One region of the Bacillus sp. GW823-FHT06A10 genome, then DNA from elsewhere that is predicted to be linked to it. Evidence: riboswitches for the same ligand, from Rfam matches in the RefSeq annotation. Region 1 holds a riboswitch; each other region holds the start of a gene.

Region 1 (3,742 bases):
TTGTAAAGCATTGTGTAATTCATCTGCAATTACTTCAATACGCTGTTTTAACTCTAAATTTTCAACTTTACAAGCTACAGAATCTACAAAGATGCTTTTAGAGAAACAAGGATCGTGTTTACAAATAGAATCAGCTATTTTTTCTGCTAATTCTTCATTAAATAAAAATTTTAACGGAATATATTTACCCATTTTTTCACCTCGGTGGTCAAATGAAAACAATTTTTATTTTTTAATCGACAATCCATAAACCAAAGTCTCACTCGGAGTCGTAATACTAAAACCTGTCGTCTTATAATCAAGTTTCACGGTATCACCAGTGTAGTCTTTCGTGAATGAATCCATTTGTACGATAAGCTCTGCATCTTCATATACAACATCATCTGCGTTATATGTATCCCAAATTAAATCGACATCAACGAAAATACTACAAGAGTTCGTCATTGTTCCTCTAATGCGAACGATCTTTTTATCTTCAAGTTCTAATCTATGTATAGCTGCTTTCGCTTCATCAGTAATGCGAATGTTCATTGTATCCCAACCTTTATTTATATTTCCTTTATTATTGCAAAAACAGGAGCAATAGGGAAGTAAAGAGGTTTGCAACAAAAAACGAGCAAACAAATTTGTTTGCTCGTTTCACTTTATTTTAGTTCACATTTATCAAGTGGAATCACTTTTGTTTTTTTCGTAAATTTATAACCTAACCATAGTACTAAGAAGAGTGGTAAACCGATGTAAGAAACGAGTACACCGTTCCAATCAATTGCTTCACCCATAAATGCGCCGTAGTTTTGTCCTAAAATTACGATGATACAAAGTGTAAATGCGAAGATTGGACCGAATGGGAACCATTTTGCTCTATATGGTAAGTCATTTAAATCTTTTCCTTGTGCGATATATGCTTTACGGAAACGGTAATGACTAATTGCAATTCCAACCCATGCGATAAAACCAGACATTCCGGATGCGTTTAATAACCAAATGTATACAACACCATCACCGAATAAAGAAGCAATGAAAGCAATACTCCCAACAATTGACGTTACGATTAACGCGTTAACAGGTACACCGCGGCTATCTAATTTACCAAGAAACTTTGGTGCTTTTCCTTGGCGAGCTAAATCCCAAAGCATACGAGTTGATGCATACATACCAGAGTTACCAGCAGATAGTACAGCAGTTAAAATAACAGCGTTCATAACAGAAGCAGCAAAGGCAACGCCCGCTTTTTCAAAAATAAGTGTAAACGGACTTACTGTAACATCACTTGCAGCAAGGCTTTCAGTTGTATAAGGAATTAATAAACCGATAACGAGAATCGCAAGGATATAGAATAAAAGAATACGCCAAAAGATTGAACGAATTGCTTTTGGGATATTACGTTCTGGATCAGACGTTTCACCAGCAGCTACTCCTAATAGTTCAGTACCTTGGAATGAGAAACCAGCTGCCATAAACACACCGATAATTGCCATGATACCGCCGTTAAATGGTGCATCTGCAACAGTGAAGTTTTTAAATCCAACCGTTTCACCGCCCATAATTCCAAAAATCATCATGAAACCAACAATTAAAAAGATAATAATCGTAACTACTTTAATAAGTGCGAACCAATATTCAGATTCACCAAACCCTTTAACAGATAAATAGTTTAAAAGGAAAATAATAGCTAAACATAATCCGCTCCAAATAAGAGAAGGGGTATCTGGGAACCAAAATTTCATAATTAATGTTACGGCTGCAAGTTCAGCAGCAATCGTAATTGCCCAGTTATACCAATAGTTCCATCCAAGTGCAAAGCCAAGTGATGGATCAACAAATTTTGTTGCATACGTGCTAAAAGATCCAGTAACAGGCATGTAAGCTGCAAGTTCAGCTAAGCTTGTCATTAAAAAATAAACCATAATTCCAATTGCGGCGTATGCAATTAATGCGCCACCAGGTCCAGCTGTATGGATGACACCACCGCTGGCAAGAAATAGTCCGGTACCAATTGTACCACCGAGAGAAATCATCGTAAGGTGACGAGATTTTAATCCGCGTTTTAATTCACCTTGTCCTTGTGTAGTTTGCGTTTTAGAGGTAGATTGATTTGTTGCGCTATTCATGTTCAACACTCCTTTTCTTGTAGGTTAGGAAGGAGCGGGGGAGAAAAATACAAAAAACCGCCAAAGGAATTTGGCGGAACGTTTCACAAATAACCACCCCATCATACCCTTCCGTTAAGATAGCACCCCACGTTTACACGGTAATTTTGTAAACGTGACAGTTCTGTTCCTTTCGGAGACAGCCCCAGCTCATATTTCCAGAGAAGAAATATAAACTTCGGCAACTTTTCCTTTCAAACGGAGTCAGCTGACATTCTCTGTGTCTCGTCCGTTTTACTATTAAAAGTCGCAACCTCTACCTCATCGGATTGATGAGGATTTATATATTGCTAAGATTTTTAATATATGGCAATTGTAATGACTTTCTGAATATATTGCAAGATATTTTGTTAGGAAAAGTCAAAAAATATCGGTTATTGTATAGGAAACGCTTGCAAAACTCCACCCGAACCTACTATTATGTAGCAATAAGCAAAGAAAAAATTGTTATACAAATGTTTCGCAAAAAATATTGAAAAATCCTCTAAATTAAAAGAAAATTCAGAAAAATATAATTCGACATAACTATCAAAAGAGGATTATTCCTTAAATTCGTTTCAAAGAATAAGTATAAATTTAACGAATAGGATGAATATTCTTTTTATTTTTAGTAAAATTGGGGTATTGTTTAATTGAAAAGGGGAAATCAATATGAAATTAGAAACAGAAAGGCTCTATATAGTGCCGTGTACAGAAGAGAGAATTCAAATTGCTAACGAGCAAGGATACAATAGCGGTCCGCATATTGTAGGGCATGTAAAGAATGTAAAACAAGATGCAGCTATATTACCATGGGGCGCGTGGTATGTTCTTCGGAAAGAAGATGATAGCGTTATAGGTGATATTGGGTTTAAAGGGAAACCAAACGAGAATCAAACAGTGGAAATTGGCTATGGATTTATTGAGAAATATTGGAATAAGGGCTATGCAACAGAAGCTGTAAGAGAACTAATCGATTGGGCTTTCAAAACAGGAGAGGTAGAAACAATAATTGCAGAGACACTTCTAGATAATTATAGTTCGATTCGTGTTTTAGAAAAGTTACATATGAAGAGAGTAAATGCTACAGAAACGATGATTAATTGGAAAATAGAAAAATAAAAAATACCGCTCTAAATTGGGCGGTATTTCTTATAGTTATGGTAGCATTTGCTTCTGATCATTTGGATACTCAGCCGTTGATGCGTTAGGACGATTGGAATGATTTCGAACAGCAATGAAAATAGAAATAATAACGACAAGACCAACTGCAACGTAAGAAAGTGAAATAATAGTTGGATCCACTTTAAATGTAGTAAGCAGTGTACGTATATTCGTAAAGATAATAAGACCGCCAACTAATACCCCAAGTAAATGTGCTGGAACGATACGAACTAACCATGCAGCAATTGGAGCTGCGACAATACCGCCAAGCATTAACGCAAATACCCAAACCCAGCTTACTTGTTCCCAGCCAAGTGAGATGAAGAAGCCAATTGTTGCAGCGAGTGAAACAGGAAATTCACTCGTATCTACAGATCCAATAACTTTTCTAGCTTCATTTCCTCTTGCTAGAAGAACAGGCGTCGTAATCGGCCCCCAACCACCGCCAC
Region 2 (3,742 bases), 1.3 Mb from region 1:
CACCTAAAAACAAATAAATAAACGCACTATCTATGGCGATCTCTTCTAACGGCTTCCATCCTCTTTCTAGCAATCTACTTACACCAAATAACGCAACAATTCCTGTATATACAAACCAAACTAGCGCAAATAAATAGTGATTTGTGACGAAAGCTAGCATTGCACAAATTGCTGCGATTGGATATAAAAATGATACGGATTTATAAAATAATAATTGCGATCCATCTCTTTTTCTTTTATCAATAATACAAAATGACATTGGTATAAATAATAAAACAGATAATAATATAATTGCTTCAACAGGATTTATATTCGACCACTCACATATTAGAAAAACAACATAACAAGCAAGCCCAAATATTATATTTTTCATATCGTTTATTCCCTTTCCACAAATGTTCCCTTATATGAAAAAAGCGAACCAATTAACGGGTTTCGTACTTGTACATGAATTCGAAAACACTGAAGTGTTTCATCATAACTTTCAACAATTTTTGCCTCACCATACAAAAATTTTGGTAACGGCATTTTTCTTCCAAACATATAAAACCATTGTTTCTTTGAAGAAATATGCATTGCCCCTAACTCATCGATATGAAAATGCAGTGTAGAAACGAGTAAATGTGGTTCACCAAAATAATCTACAATTTCATTTTCGTTTTCATCAAACTGCATAACTGCATTAAAATATCTTTTCTTATTATGAAAATAAAAAGTACGGTTCCACCTTACTAATTCTTGTCCATATTCATCTCGCTCAGCTATGTTTTGTATCGTAAATGGAATTTCCTCTCCTCGTTCCGAGAAAAACATTCGAAACTTCGATGCAATTTTCAATATAAATTTCACGAAAAAAGAGCCACCGTAAATTTCATCCATCTTTCCTTCCCCTGTAAAACTATTCTCTTCTGTAATCGCATAACGCTTCTGCAATTCAGGATGAAGATTTTTATAGGTATCCCCTAATAATCGTTCATACATATTAGCCATATACTTATCCCTTTCTCGCCCTCTTGCAATTTTTCGCGCTTGGTAAATCGAAACTATTTATATAACCGACAATTGATAACCCCATTAAAAGAACATTTAATGTAATCGGATTAAACGGTCCTGTAAAGCTTGCGATATTCGTAAATCCTGCCGCTAACGTTAAAACTAGTAATACAATAATATGCAGTATAAATAATTTTCGTTTTGTTAGTGGCAACAGCCATACGACACCGAAAATTATTTCTAACCCCCCAATTATTTTAAGTATACATACACTACTTTCATTTGAACCGATTAATAAAGAAAGCATCTTTACTTCTTCTGAATGAGTAAACAGTAGTTTTGGCACTATCCCTTGATATATCCATACAAAAGCAAATAAAGAACATACGAGCCAATACGTCATTGTTCTTCTAATTAGTAACCTAGGATGAAGCCCCTTTTCTAACCATAATTTTAAGGCATCAAAACTCCAAGCAGTCGCCCAACCTAATAACGGACGAAAAATATAGGAATCTATCACATTTCCTATACGACCAAATCTTGTATCATAATCATATTGTGTCTCAAAATGGATGTATTCTTTATTGGGCGTATACTTCCAATAACCACGTCCTATTTGAATAAGAGATAATGTATTATCCGTCCAAAATTTTAAAGAAGAAATTCTTTCACCAGTTTCTTTTCTTATTTCACCTATTGATTCCCCTTCTCCAACTATTTCAAGCCCAAATCCAATCTTTGTTTTATACAAAAACTTCTGTGGTTCTCCTTCTTTTTTCTCTAAATACGAAATTTCAGTAAAGCGAGCATCCCACTCTGTATGTATATCTGGTTCTTGCGTATATTCCCATAATTTTTCCATCGTCGTGTTCATTTTTGTCGCAACATAAATAGGCTGTTTCCTTTTCATTCTCCCCACCTCCTATGCACTATAAGTTTAATGTACATGCAATGAATTTATTTTGCTACATTTTTCACAAACTTCCTCAAAAAAAGAAAGAATTTTTAAAATATATATAAAACACTTGATTCCACGAAAAATTTAAATTATTATAAAACAAATGTTACCAACAACTTCATAAATCAAACACTCTCGCCTAAAACGTGAGATAGAGGTTGCGATACTTATGAGTATTCTAATGGAGACACAGAGATGTCTATGAACTTAGATGAAAGGAAGTATTGCCGAAATTGATAAATTTCTCTGCATTTATCAATTGGGGCTGTTTTCGAATAGAAACAGAACTGTCATATGTACAGACGTGTACGTATGAAGAGCTATCTACAAAAAAGAGATATCATTTTTTTATGATATTCCTTTTTTGGCGGTTTTTTTATTAGCTCCGTTTTCTGTTTCCCTTTTCCTGTAACAGCACCATCCTCACTTATTTGAGATGGTGTTTTTTGTTTGTCTTTCTGGTAACTACAGGAGTATTGGGGATTTATATATTTCCTAATCTATTCTTAAAAATAGACGAAAGAAGGAATTTGTAATGGAAACAATTGTTCAAAAATTTGGTGGCACTTCTGTCGGAAGCGTCGAACGCATTCAACATGTAGCAAATTTAATTATTGAAGAATATGAACGAGGTCATAGCATTGTCTCTGTCGTTTCAGCAATGGGAAAAAGCACAGATGAACTTGTCGCACTCGCTAACGCTATCACAGAAAATCCAAGTAAACGTGAAATGGATATGCTTCTATCTACAGGAGAACAAGTAACTATTTCATTATTAACAATGGCACTGCAAGCAAAAGGCTATCATGCAATTTCATTAACAGGGTGGCAAGCAGGTATTACGACAGAATCTGTACATAGTAGTGCACGGATTACTGACATTCATACAGATCGTATTCAATCTTATCTTGCTGAAGGTACGATTGTTATCGTAGCTGGTTTCCAAGGTATAAGTGTAGAAAATGAAATTACAACGCTTGGCCGTGGTGGCTCTGATACGACTGCTGTCGCATTAGCTGCTGCACTTAAAGCAAAAAAATGTGATATTTATACGGATGTGACAGGTGTATATACGACGGACCCACGAGTTGTAAAAGATGCTTACAAATTAGACGAAATTTCTTATGACGAAATGTTAGAGCTTGCTAATCTCGGTGCTGGCGTATTACACCCGCGCGCTGTTGAGTTTGCTAAAAATCATAATGTAGTTTTAGAAGTTCGCTCAAGTATGGAACAAGAAAACGGAACAATTGTAAAAGGAGAATGTAACATGGAACAACAATCAATCGTTAAAGGTATTGCATTTGAGGATAACATTACACGTGTCACAATTAAAGGATTAGAACAAGGCTCGCTTTCAACAGTTTTCTCTACATTAGCAGCAGCACACATTAATGTAGATATCATCATTCAAAGTATTACAAATGAAGGAACTGTACACCTCTCCTTCTCCATTCATTCGAATGATTTAAGAGAAACTTTAGAAGTTTTGGAACAAAATCAAGAAACTCTTCACTATGAATCTGTAGAACATGAAAATCACTTAGCAAAAGTATCAATCGTAGGATCTGGCATGGTATCTAACCCAGGTGTCGCTGCAAATATGTTCACTACTTTAAAAGAAGAAGATATTCATATTAAAATGGTAAGTACATCAGAAATTAAAGTGTCTGTCGTTATTGACCGCCTTCATTTAGTAACAGGCGTTGAGGCGCTGCATCAATCATTTATGGCGAAAATTGAGCCTTTAGTGCAAATGAGCTAATCTGATATATTTAGTAATGCTAAAAA
Region 3 (3,742 bases), 1.6 Mb from region 1:
TCTATAATATTCAATGAAGGAAATCGTTCCCTCACTCTTTGAATTAATTCATATGTTTCTTGAAAATGAACATTTGTATCCAAAAATACAACTTTAGCAGATGGATTTACTTGGTTTATAAGGTGCAGCAATACCATACCTTCCACCCCAAAGCTACATGCGTAGACGATTTCATCTTTATACTCTTCATAAGCCCAATTTAATACTGATAACGCGCCTTTTGTTTCATCTTCTTCCGAAAACGAAACAACATTTTCTTCCCACGTTTCATACGTCAACATGTTTTTTCCCCCTGTAAAAGCAAAAAGACGGTTTTAACCTAATGAAAATAGGTTAAAACCGCCTCTAGTTTTTCTAGTCAGCGCTTTTCACTTTAAACGTACTTTTTCACTTTTCTCTAACTGAATTACTTTTCCATCTTGCACAACAATTGTAATTGAGCCATATTTCATATCAGCAAGCATCGCTTCAATCTTCTCGGATACTTCATCAAAATGTTCCCGTACACCCACGCGAACAGCCCCCCTTTTTATTCATAAAAAAAATCTTTCCCATTTCGAAAAGACTGTTCGGTAATATATTTTACCTTATCTTTCAAAATGGATTCCATTTTGCTGGATTTAGCACCTTGCTTTCTATAAGCAGGTTGCCGAGCTTCTTCGGGCCAGTTCCCTCCACTTCTCTTGATAAGCTTTGTATTTGTATTTTATCACAATTCTGATTTTTTTCAATCCTAGTTTTCCGATATATTTTAATTATTTTATTTTACAAAAAAGGAATTGCCCATCCGAACAACTCCTTTTTCTATTTAAACAAGCTCTTTAATACGTATGCGATCGTTCCCAATAATATTTTCATATGTTTCGCGTTCCACAACTACTTGCGATGTTCCGCCTTTTGCAAAGACAACGGCTGGTCTTCGAATCCGATTGTAATTATTCGCCATCGAGTACCCGTAGGCTCCTGTACAGGAAACTGCTAGTAAATCAGCAGAAGCGACTTTCGGTAAATGAATATCCCAAATCAACATATCTCCGCTCTCACAACATTTCCCCGCAATCGAAACGAGTTCCTCATTCTCATCATTCCCTCGATTCGCTAACATTGCTTCATAACGCGCACTATATAAAGCAGGTCTTAAATTATCTGTCATTCCACCATCGACTGATACATATTTCCGAATACCAGGAATATCTTTCACAGACCCAACTGTATAAATTGTTGTCCCAGCATCACCTACAATGCTACGGCCTGGTTCAATCCATATTTCTGGCAATGGATATTCACATACAGTAAATTGTTCTCTCACTGCACTTGTTACAGCTCGCACATATGTCTCAAGAGTTAACGGTGTATCCGACTCTGTGTAGCGTATTCCAAATCCCCCACCTACATTTAACACTTTTACTACATAGTTTGTTTGCTCTCTCACTTCTTCTAAAAATTGGCGAAGAACTTCAATCGCTCGAACAAAGCCAGCTGTTTCAAATATTTGCGATCCGATATGTGAATGAATCCCTAGCACATTATAATTGGATTTTTGTAAAGCAAATCCAATTGCCTGCATCGCTTGACCGTTTGAAACGCCAAATCCAAATTTCGAATCATCTTGGCCTGTTGTAATATATTCATGTGTGTGCGCCTCTACTCCAGGCGTTACACGAATTAATATGTTCACAAACTTTCCATGTTGCATCGCTAAATCGTGTAAAACTTCTAATTCAAAGAAATTATCTACGACAAAACAACCGATATTCGCCTGAAGAGCCATCACTATCTCTTCTTCTGTTTTATTATTTCCATGAAAATGAATACGTGATGCTGGAAATCCTGCTTGGAGCGCAGTATATAATTCTCCTCCAGAAACAACGTCTAATGACATATTCTCTTCACGAGCTACTCGGCACATCTCCATGCACAAGAACGCCTTGCTTGCATATGCTACTTGATAAGAGAAACCACTTTCTTTAAAAGCACGATGAAATGCTCGGCATTTTCCTCGAATAGACTCTTCATCGTATACATAAAGTGGTGTTCCGTATTGCTTTGCTAGCTGCGTCGTATCGCACCCTCCAATTTCTAAGTGTCCTTGCCCATTAATTCGGCTTGTGCCGTGTAAATACATTTAAATTCCTCCCTTATTTCCTCTAAAACTCATAACCCCAATCTTCTATTCATTGCAGCACGCTTTTAGATAGACAAAAAACGCGCGGAACAATGTTCACACGCGTTTCTTATTAGGAAAAATATATATTGAAAAAATAAACGAGTTGTTATCTCCTCAAAATAAGAAACCGCATCAACATCTCCAAATAGCTCTCCATAAAATAAATCTTATGACAGTACTACATTTATTCAATGTAGTCCCAATATATGAATAAGATGGTTATTCTTATATTTCGGCAATAGTCCCTTTCAGCCTATGATCACAGATTCCATGAAATCTCCCATAGCTTACTCTTTCCTATCGCGGCCTCTACCTTTGAGAGTAGATGAGGTAAGTCTATTTAATTTTCAAACATCTAATTGTTGCTATTAACAATACCAAAGGGCCATTTTATTTGTCAAACAATTTTTTATATTGTTTTTTTGCAGTTTAATTTTGTATCATTTGGTAAGCGCTTTACTGAAATCTTTGTCACTTCCCATTCGCCTTCTTCGTTATTAAATGTAATCGTTACCTTCTCAAATGGGGGAGCAATTTTCCCCGCAACACGTTCATACTTTGTCACTTCAATACTTGCTTGAAATAAATATGTACCGCTATACACTTTTTTTAAACTAATAATTTTAGGGCATTGATACGGTTTCAAACTTCCATATTGTTTTTCAATTGCTTTATTTATTTTTGGAAATAAAACAGAATAAAGTGCATCTTCCATAAGAGGTGCATCATATTGAGCTATTGACACACTCGGTGAGGTAAAAAGTATAACACTACTGCATGCTATAAAATATAATAATTTTCGCATTATAACCTCCGTATTATCACGCGATTCTTTCTGCGTACGATAATTATCATACATAGAAATTCTGTTTTATTGTCTCCCACCACTCTTTTTCTACTCGATTATTATAAAAAAGCCCACAACTCTCTTTTATTTTCGTATAATGATACTCATAGTATAATAATCATAATAACAAAGGACTGTTCGTATATATAAAATGAGTCGTTAAGCAAACTGACTCACAAGAACTGTCATGCTTTTTAGGAGAGGAGTATATTATGCTACAACATCTGTTTCCAAAACTGCGATTTGCACTCGTTGCAGTCGTTTTACTATGGATTAAAACATATATTGTGTACAAGCTAGCATTTGATATTAAAATTGATAATTTCTTTGAAGAATTCATGCTTTTTATTAATCCACTAGCTGCGTTACTTTTATTTTTCGGCTTAGCTTTACTTGCATCTAAGTACCGAAACCGAATTATAATTGGAATCAGTTTTATACTGTCATTTATTTTATTTGGAAACGCAATGTTTTATGGGTTCTATAACGATTTCGTTACTTTCCCGGTTTTATTCCAAACAAACAATATGGCTGATTTAGGGACAAGTATAAAAGAACTCTTTACGTACAAAACATTACTTTTATTTGCAGATGCAATTATTTTAATGTTTATTTCGCGTAAATTCCCATCATTTGGCGACAAAACACCACTTTCCCGCTCAGAGAAGCGAACTTTCTTTAGCGGTGTAACAGCTTTATTAGCACTACAAATTGTTGTATCAGTTATT
Region 4 (3,742 bases), 2.1 Mb from region 1:
CTGCATAGAAATCATATATAGAACGATGTAAGCGATAGCGCCTTTTACGTATATATTTGGTATGAAATATAAGGCGAAAGCACCGATCAATCCTAAGCGAATATATATGCCGAAATAATCATTTCCACGTAAAAATGCTAGTGTATACAAGTAGAAGAAAGTTTCTCGTTTTTTATGTAATAAAGGTTCAATCCAATTTGTAAGCCATTTTCTTTTATTTACTTGTTTATTCAGTTGCGGAACATCTGTAAAAATGCTAGCAAATTGATAAAAACGAACGTTCATTTTTTCTTCTTGCTCGATTATGTAATCCCAAGGTATTCGTTTTGTAGGCTGTTTTTTCGTATATAGAAGTAGGAAAGCAAGTAGTAAAAGTAGTCCGCCTAATATGAGAACATTTGCGGAATAAAACAGCATGTAAATGATTAAGGCATTACAAGTAATACGGATGATCAGCCATATGTTTTTGTCGTGACTATCACGCCACATCCAATGTATGTACATGTTCCAAGCTTTCGTAATCATTAATACGATAAAGATTGTACACAAAAAAGGTACAGTTAATTGCAATGATTGCATAGCAAGTGGAACGAGAATAAGGAACGTAAATAACAATGGGAAAAGCTGAATGATGTAATTGTATAGAAGAGATTTTTTGAAATAAGATGTTAATTTCTCTTCTAGTGCTAGTAAATAGACAGCATCAGGTTTTTGAATAAATGTACGGATAGGGCATCTCGTTATAATGAATGTAAGTACAATCGTGATGAGTAGTAAAGATATTCCTTTAGAAGGAGATGTTTTTAGAAACTGAGCATAGTAGTATGCGCCAACGCATGAAATAAAGATAAAGCTATATAGTAAACTGTTAATCATACGTGCAAAGTATGTAATGATATTTTGAATATGTTGTTGGAAGCGACTGCTCCATAGCGATTCGATTGACATGTTTTTCACCTCTTTGTTCTATTATATATGTTTTACAAAAGAAAAAACGAGCAAATTGCGTTATGCAACTTGCCCGTTTTTCTTTTCGTTATTTTTTTTCTGATCACGATTCATTAATGGATAGAAAGCAAATCCAATTACGAATAAACCAATTCCGAGAAGGAACGTTTTTATATCGGATGCGCCGGTTTTAATAACCCATAGTGCGTAGCAAAGTGCGATAACTGCGACTATGCCATCTGTAATTCTTGCCCGCATTTCATTTTTATATGTTTCACCAGTTGCGACTAGTTTTAACTGGAAGATTGGTGAAACGAGATATGGAATGAGGTAGGCCAGTGTTGATACGGTAATAACGAATGTATAAGCTTCCGCAATGGTTCCTGATAATGTTGAGAATAGGAACACTTGCGACATAATGTTTGTTAATCGTAATGAGTAAATTGGACTTCCTTTTTTATTTGTTTTTGTGAAGAAGGAAGGGAAGAAACCTTCTTTTGCTGCTTGATATGGTACTTCTGAGCTTAATAAAATCCAGCCTAAGATAGAACCGAACAGGGAAGTAAGAGCAAGTAATGCCATCAGTTTCCCGCCGCCATGACCCATTGCAGCGTTTAGTGCATCTGCTAATGGACGTTCAGAAGTTTGTAATTTATCAACGTGAAGTACACCCATTGTTAAAATTGTAATTCCTAAGTAAATCGCAACTGTAATAAGTAATCCCGCAACTGTTGCACGTTTTACCGTTTTTGGAGAAACAGCACGGTTTGATAAAAGAACGGCTGATTCAATTCCGATAAACGCCCAAAGCGTTGTAAGAGCAGCTAAATTTACTTGTGAAAGAAGACCATGTGATACACCTGATTTATCAATCATCGGCGTGTACCATTGTCCAAACTTAGAAGCTTCGAATGCAAATAACGTAACGACGATGAATAAAAGGAATCCAGTTACTTTCGTTGTTGTTGCTAAGAAGTTTAGTTTTCCAGCTCCGCTTACACCATTTGTTAATATAATATGAGTTCCCCAAAGTAAGATGGAACAAATCGTAAATGTAATTAGTTTTCCGACTTCTATGTTAAAAGAACCGATTGAAAATAGTAGTCGCGTATCTTTCATAATTGGGAAGAAGAGTGATAAATATCCCGCAAATGATGTAATGATGGCAACGTTACTTGCCCAGTTTGCAACCCAATATCCCCATACCATACTGAATCCAGCCATTTTTTTCTTTTTTGGTGTTGAGAATAAAGCATATGCATGACTTTGTGGTCCTGTCGTTAAATCAGGACGACGAATTGCTAAATTACCGAAAACAAGAGCTAGCATTAAAACACCAAACCCTGTTGTTAACCAAGCTAAAGTGACACCGAGTGGGCTTGCTGTTTGTGCCAACGTACTTGGCACCATGAAAATACCAGCGCCAACCATGTTACCGACAACGAAAGCTGTTAGTACCCAAAAGCCCCATTTTTTTTGTTGCATAGAAAATACCTCCAAAGTTAGTATAACCAAGTCAAGCGAGGAGATATGTATGTCTTCCTGAGTCAGGAAGAGAAGTCCCAAACAAAACAAAAAAAGCACGTAATCTGCCGCTACATGCTTTCTATCTTATAAGAAACCCACGACATACCTCTCGATAGCTCTCCACAAACGAAACGTTTGTGACAGTTCTGCACTTATTAAATGCAGACCCAGCAAGCGTGCATGGTGGACACGACTTACTTCGGCAACCATTCCTTTCTCATTCCTTCATCAATGCCACTACATCTCCTGAAATGATACTCTTAATGATTGCAACCTCTACCTCACCGAGATACGAATGAGGATTTAAATATTAAATTAACGTCTTTAAGAGTAACAAATGTATTTTTATACGTCAATGGATATAGTAATAATCAGATTATAGAGAAGAGTTTGTGATTAAAAAGGGGGTTAGGAGAAGATGTAACGATTATTAGTTCTGCAGAAGAAACAGCGATAGAGTTAAGTACCATTTTACAGCACAAAGGAATTTTGTCTGACAATCTGAATCCGAAGCATCGTTTTTTTACAACGGGATCTGTTTTATCATTTGAACATATTGCTGAGCGATGGCTAGGATATCACATTTCTGTAGAATGTGTGGATTTACCCGTAAAGAATGCTCGTATCTGTAATTAGACTGTATTAAAGTACTTTTTGTTCAATAAATTAGGTTAATTGCATAAGAAGGAAAAAATGCACTTTTAATTGAAAGGATTAAGGTCATTTCAATTAAAGGGGAGATTGGATTATGGAATTATCAAGATCTCAATTATTTGCTTTAGAGTATATTTCAAAATATGCAGAGAACGAAAAACGTGAGGCTAAAGCAACGATTAATCATATACTTAAAATGTCTAATATTACAGATGAAATATTTGAAGAAGCTGTCGCTAATTTAAAATCTCATGCAAGGATTGCTTTACACTTTCATCCAGACAGACTTGATTCGAGTATGAAAAGTGTTGCTGAAGCATTGTTTGAGCAAGGAGTATATAAAAGTCAATTTGAAACATTACTATCTAATGGAAGCGTATCTGCTTACCCTGGTGGTGAACGTGACCTTTGGGAAAAGAGAATATTTGGAGGGGCATATCAATTAGAAGGCGTAACGAATGAGCAACGGCCAAAATACGGAGCGCTAAATTTAATGTTACATCCAGATGGGCCGGCTCCGCGTTTTGGTTCATGTTATTTTCTTTTATCTCCAAAAGTTTCTTCGCGCTCTACATATACGTATTTAGATTCGCATCAAGATCCGAAAGAAAAG

The links. A riboswitch is a leader RNA that binds a small molecule or an ion and turns the genes downstream of it on or off. The one in region 1 is predicted to bind lysine.
Region 2: it holds a riboswitch for lysine, as region 1 does, so the genes downstream of both, AC1Q8M_RS05090 (aspartate kinase) here and AC1Q8M_RS11440 (amino acid permease) in region 1, are expected to answer to the same signal.
Region 3: it holds a riboswitch for lysine, as region 1 does, so the genes downstream of both, lysA (diaminopimelate decarboxylase) here and AC1Q8M_RS11440 (amino acid permease) in region 1, are expected to answer to the same signal.
Region 4: it holds a riboswitch for lysine, as region 1 does, so the genes downstream of both, AC1Q8M_RS00670 (amino acid permease) here and AC1Q8M_RS11440 (amino acid permease) in region 1, are expected to answer to the same signal.

Annotation. Positions count from the first base shown of each region.
Region 1 covers NZ_JBXAHT010000001.1:2,242,031-2,245,772, reverse strand. The annotation lists gene AC1Q8M_RS11450 (DNA alkylation repair protein) at 1-192, opposite strand, end outside; gene AC1Q8M_RS11445 (iron-sulfur cluster biosynthesis family protein) at 226-531, opposite strand; gene AC1Q8M_RS11440 (amino acid permease) at 645-2,111, opposite strand; lysine riboswitch at 2,224-2,417, opposite strand; gene AC1Q8M_RS11435 (GNAT family N-acetyltransferase) at 2,802-3,251, shown strand; gene AC1Q8M_RS11430 (sulfite exporter TauE/SafE family protein) at 3,288-3,742, opposite strand, start outside.
Region 2 covers NZ_JBXAHT010000001.1:966,473-970,214, reverse strand. The annotation lists gene AC1Q8M_RS05105 (YndJ family protein) at 1-373, opposite strand, end outside; gene AC1Q8M_RS05100 (DUF4166 domain-containing protein) at 379-990, opposite strand; gene AC1Q8M_RS05095 (DoxX-like family protein) at 995-1,903, opposite strand; lysine riboswitch at 2,096-2,282, shown strand; gene AC1Q8M_RS05090 (aspartate kinase) at 2,487-3,716, shown strand.
Region 3 covers NZ_JBXAHT010000001.1:646,722-650,463, reverse strand. The annotation lists gene AC1Q8M_RS03420 (phosphoadenylyl-sulfate reductase) at 1-281, opposite strand, end outside; gene AC1Q8M_RS03415 (YezD family protein) at 369-512, opposite strand; SAM riboswitch class I at 585-693, opposite strand; gene lysA (diaminopimelate decarboxylase) at 809-2,125, opposite strand; lysine riboswitch at 2,306-2,487, opposite strand; gene AC1Q8M_RS03405 (DUF3888 domain-containing protein) at 2,577-2,972, opposite strand; gene AC1Q8M_RS03400 (LTA synthase family protein) at 3,227-3,742, shown strand, end outside.
Region 4 covers NZ_JBXAHT010000001.1:115,794-119,535, forward strand. The annotation lists gene AC1Q8M_RS00665 (ABC transporter permease) at 1-948, opposite strand, end outside; gene AC1Q8M_RS00670 (amino acid permease) at 1,009-2,433, opposite strand; lysine riboswitch at 2,581-2,762, opposite strand; partial or broken gene AC1Q8M_RS00675 (glutamate racemase) at 2,872-3,111, shown strand; gene AC1Q8M_RS00680 (DUF3626 domain-containing protein) at 3,224-3,742, shown strand, end outside.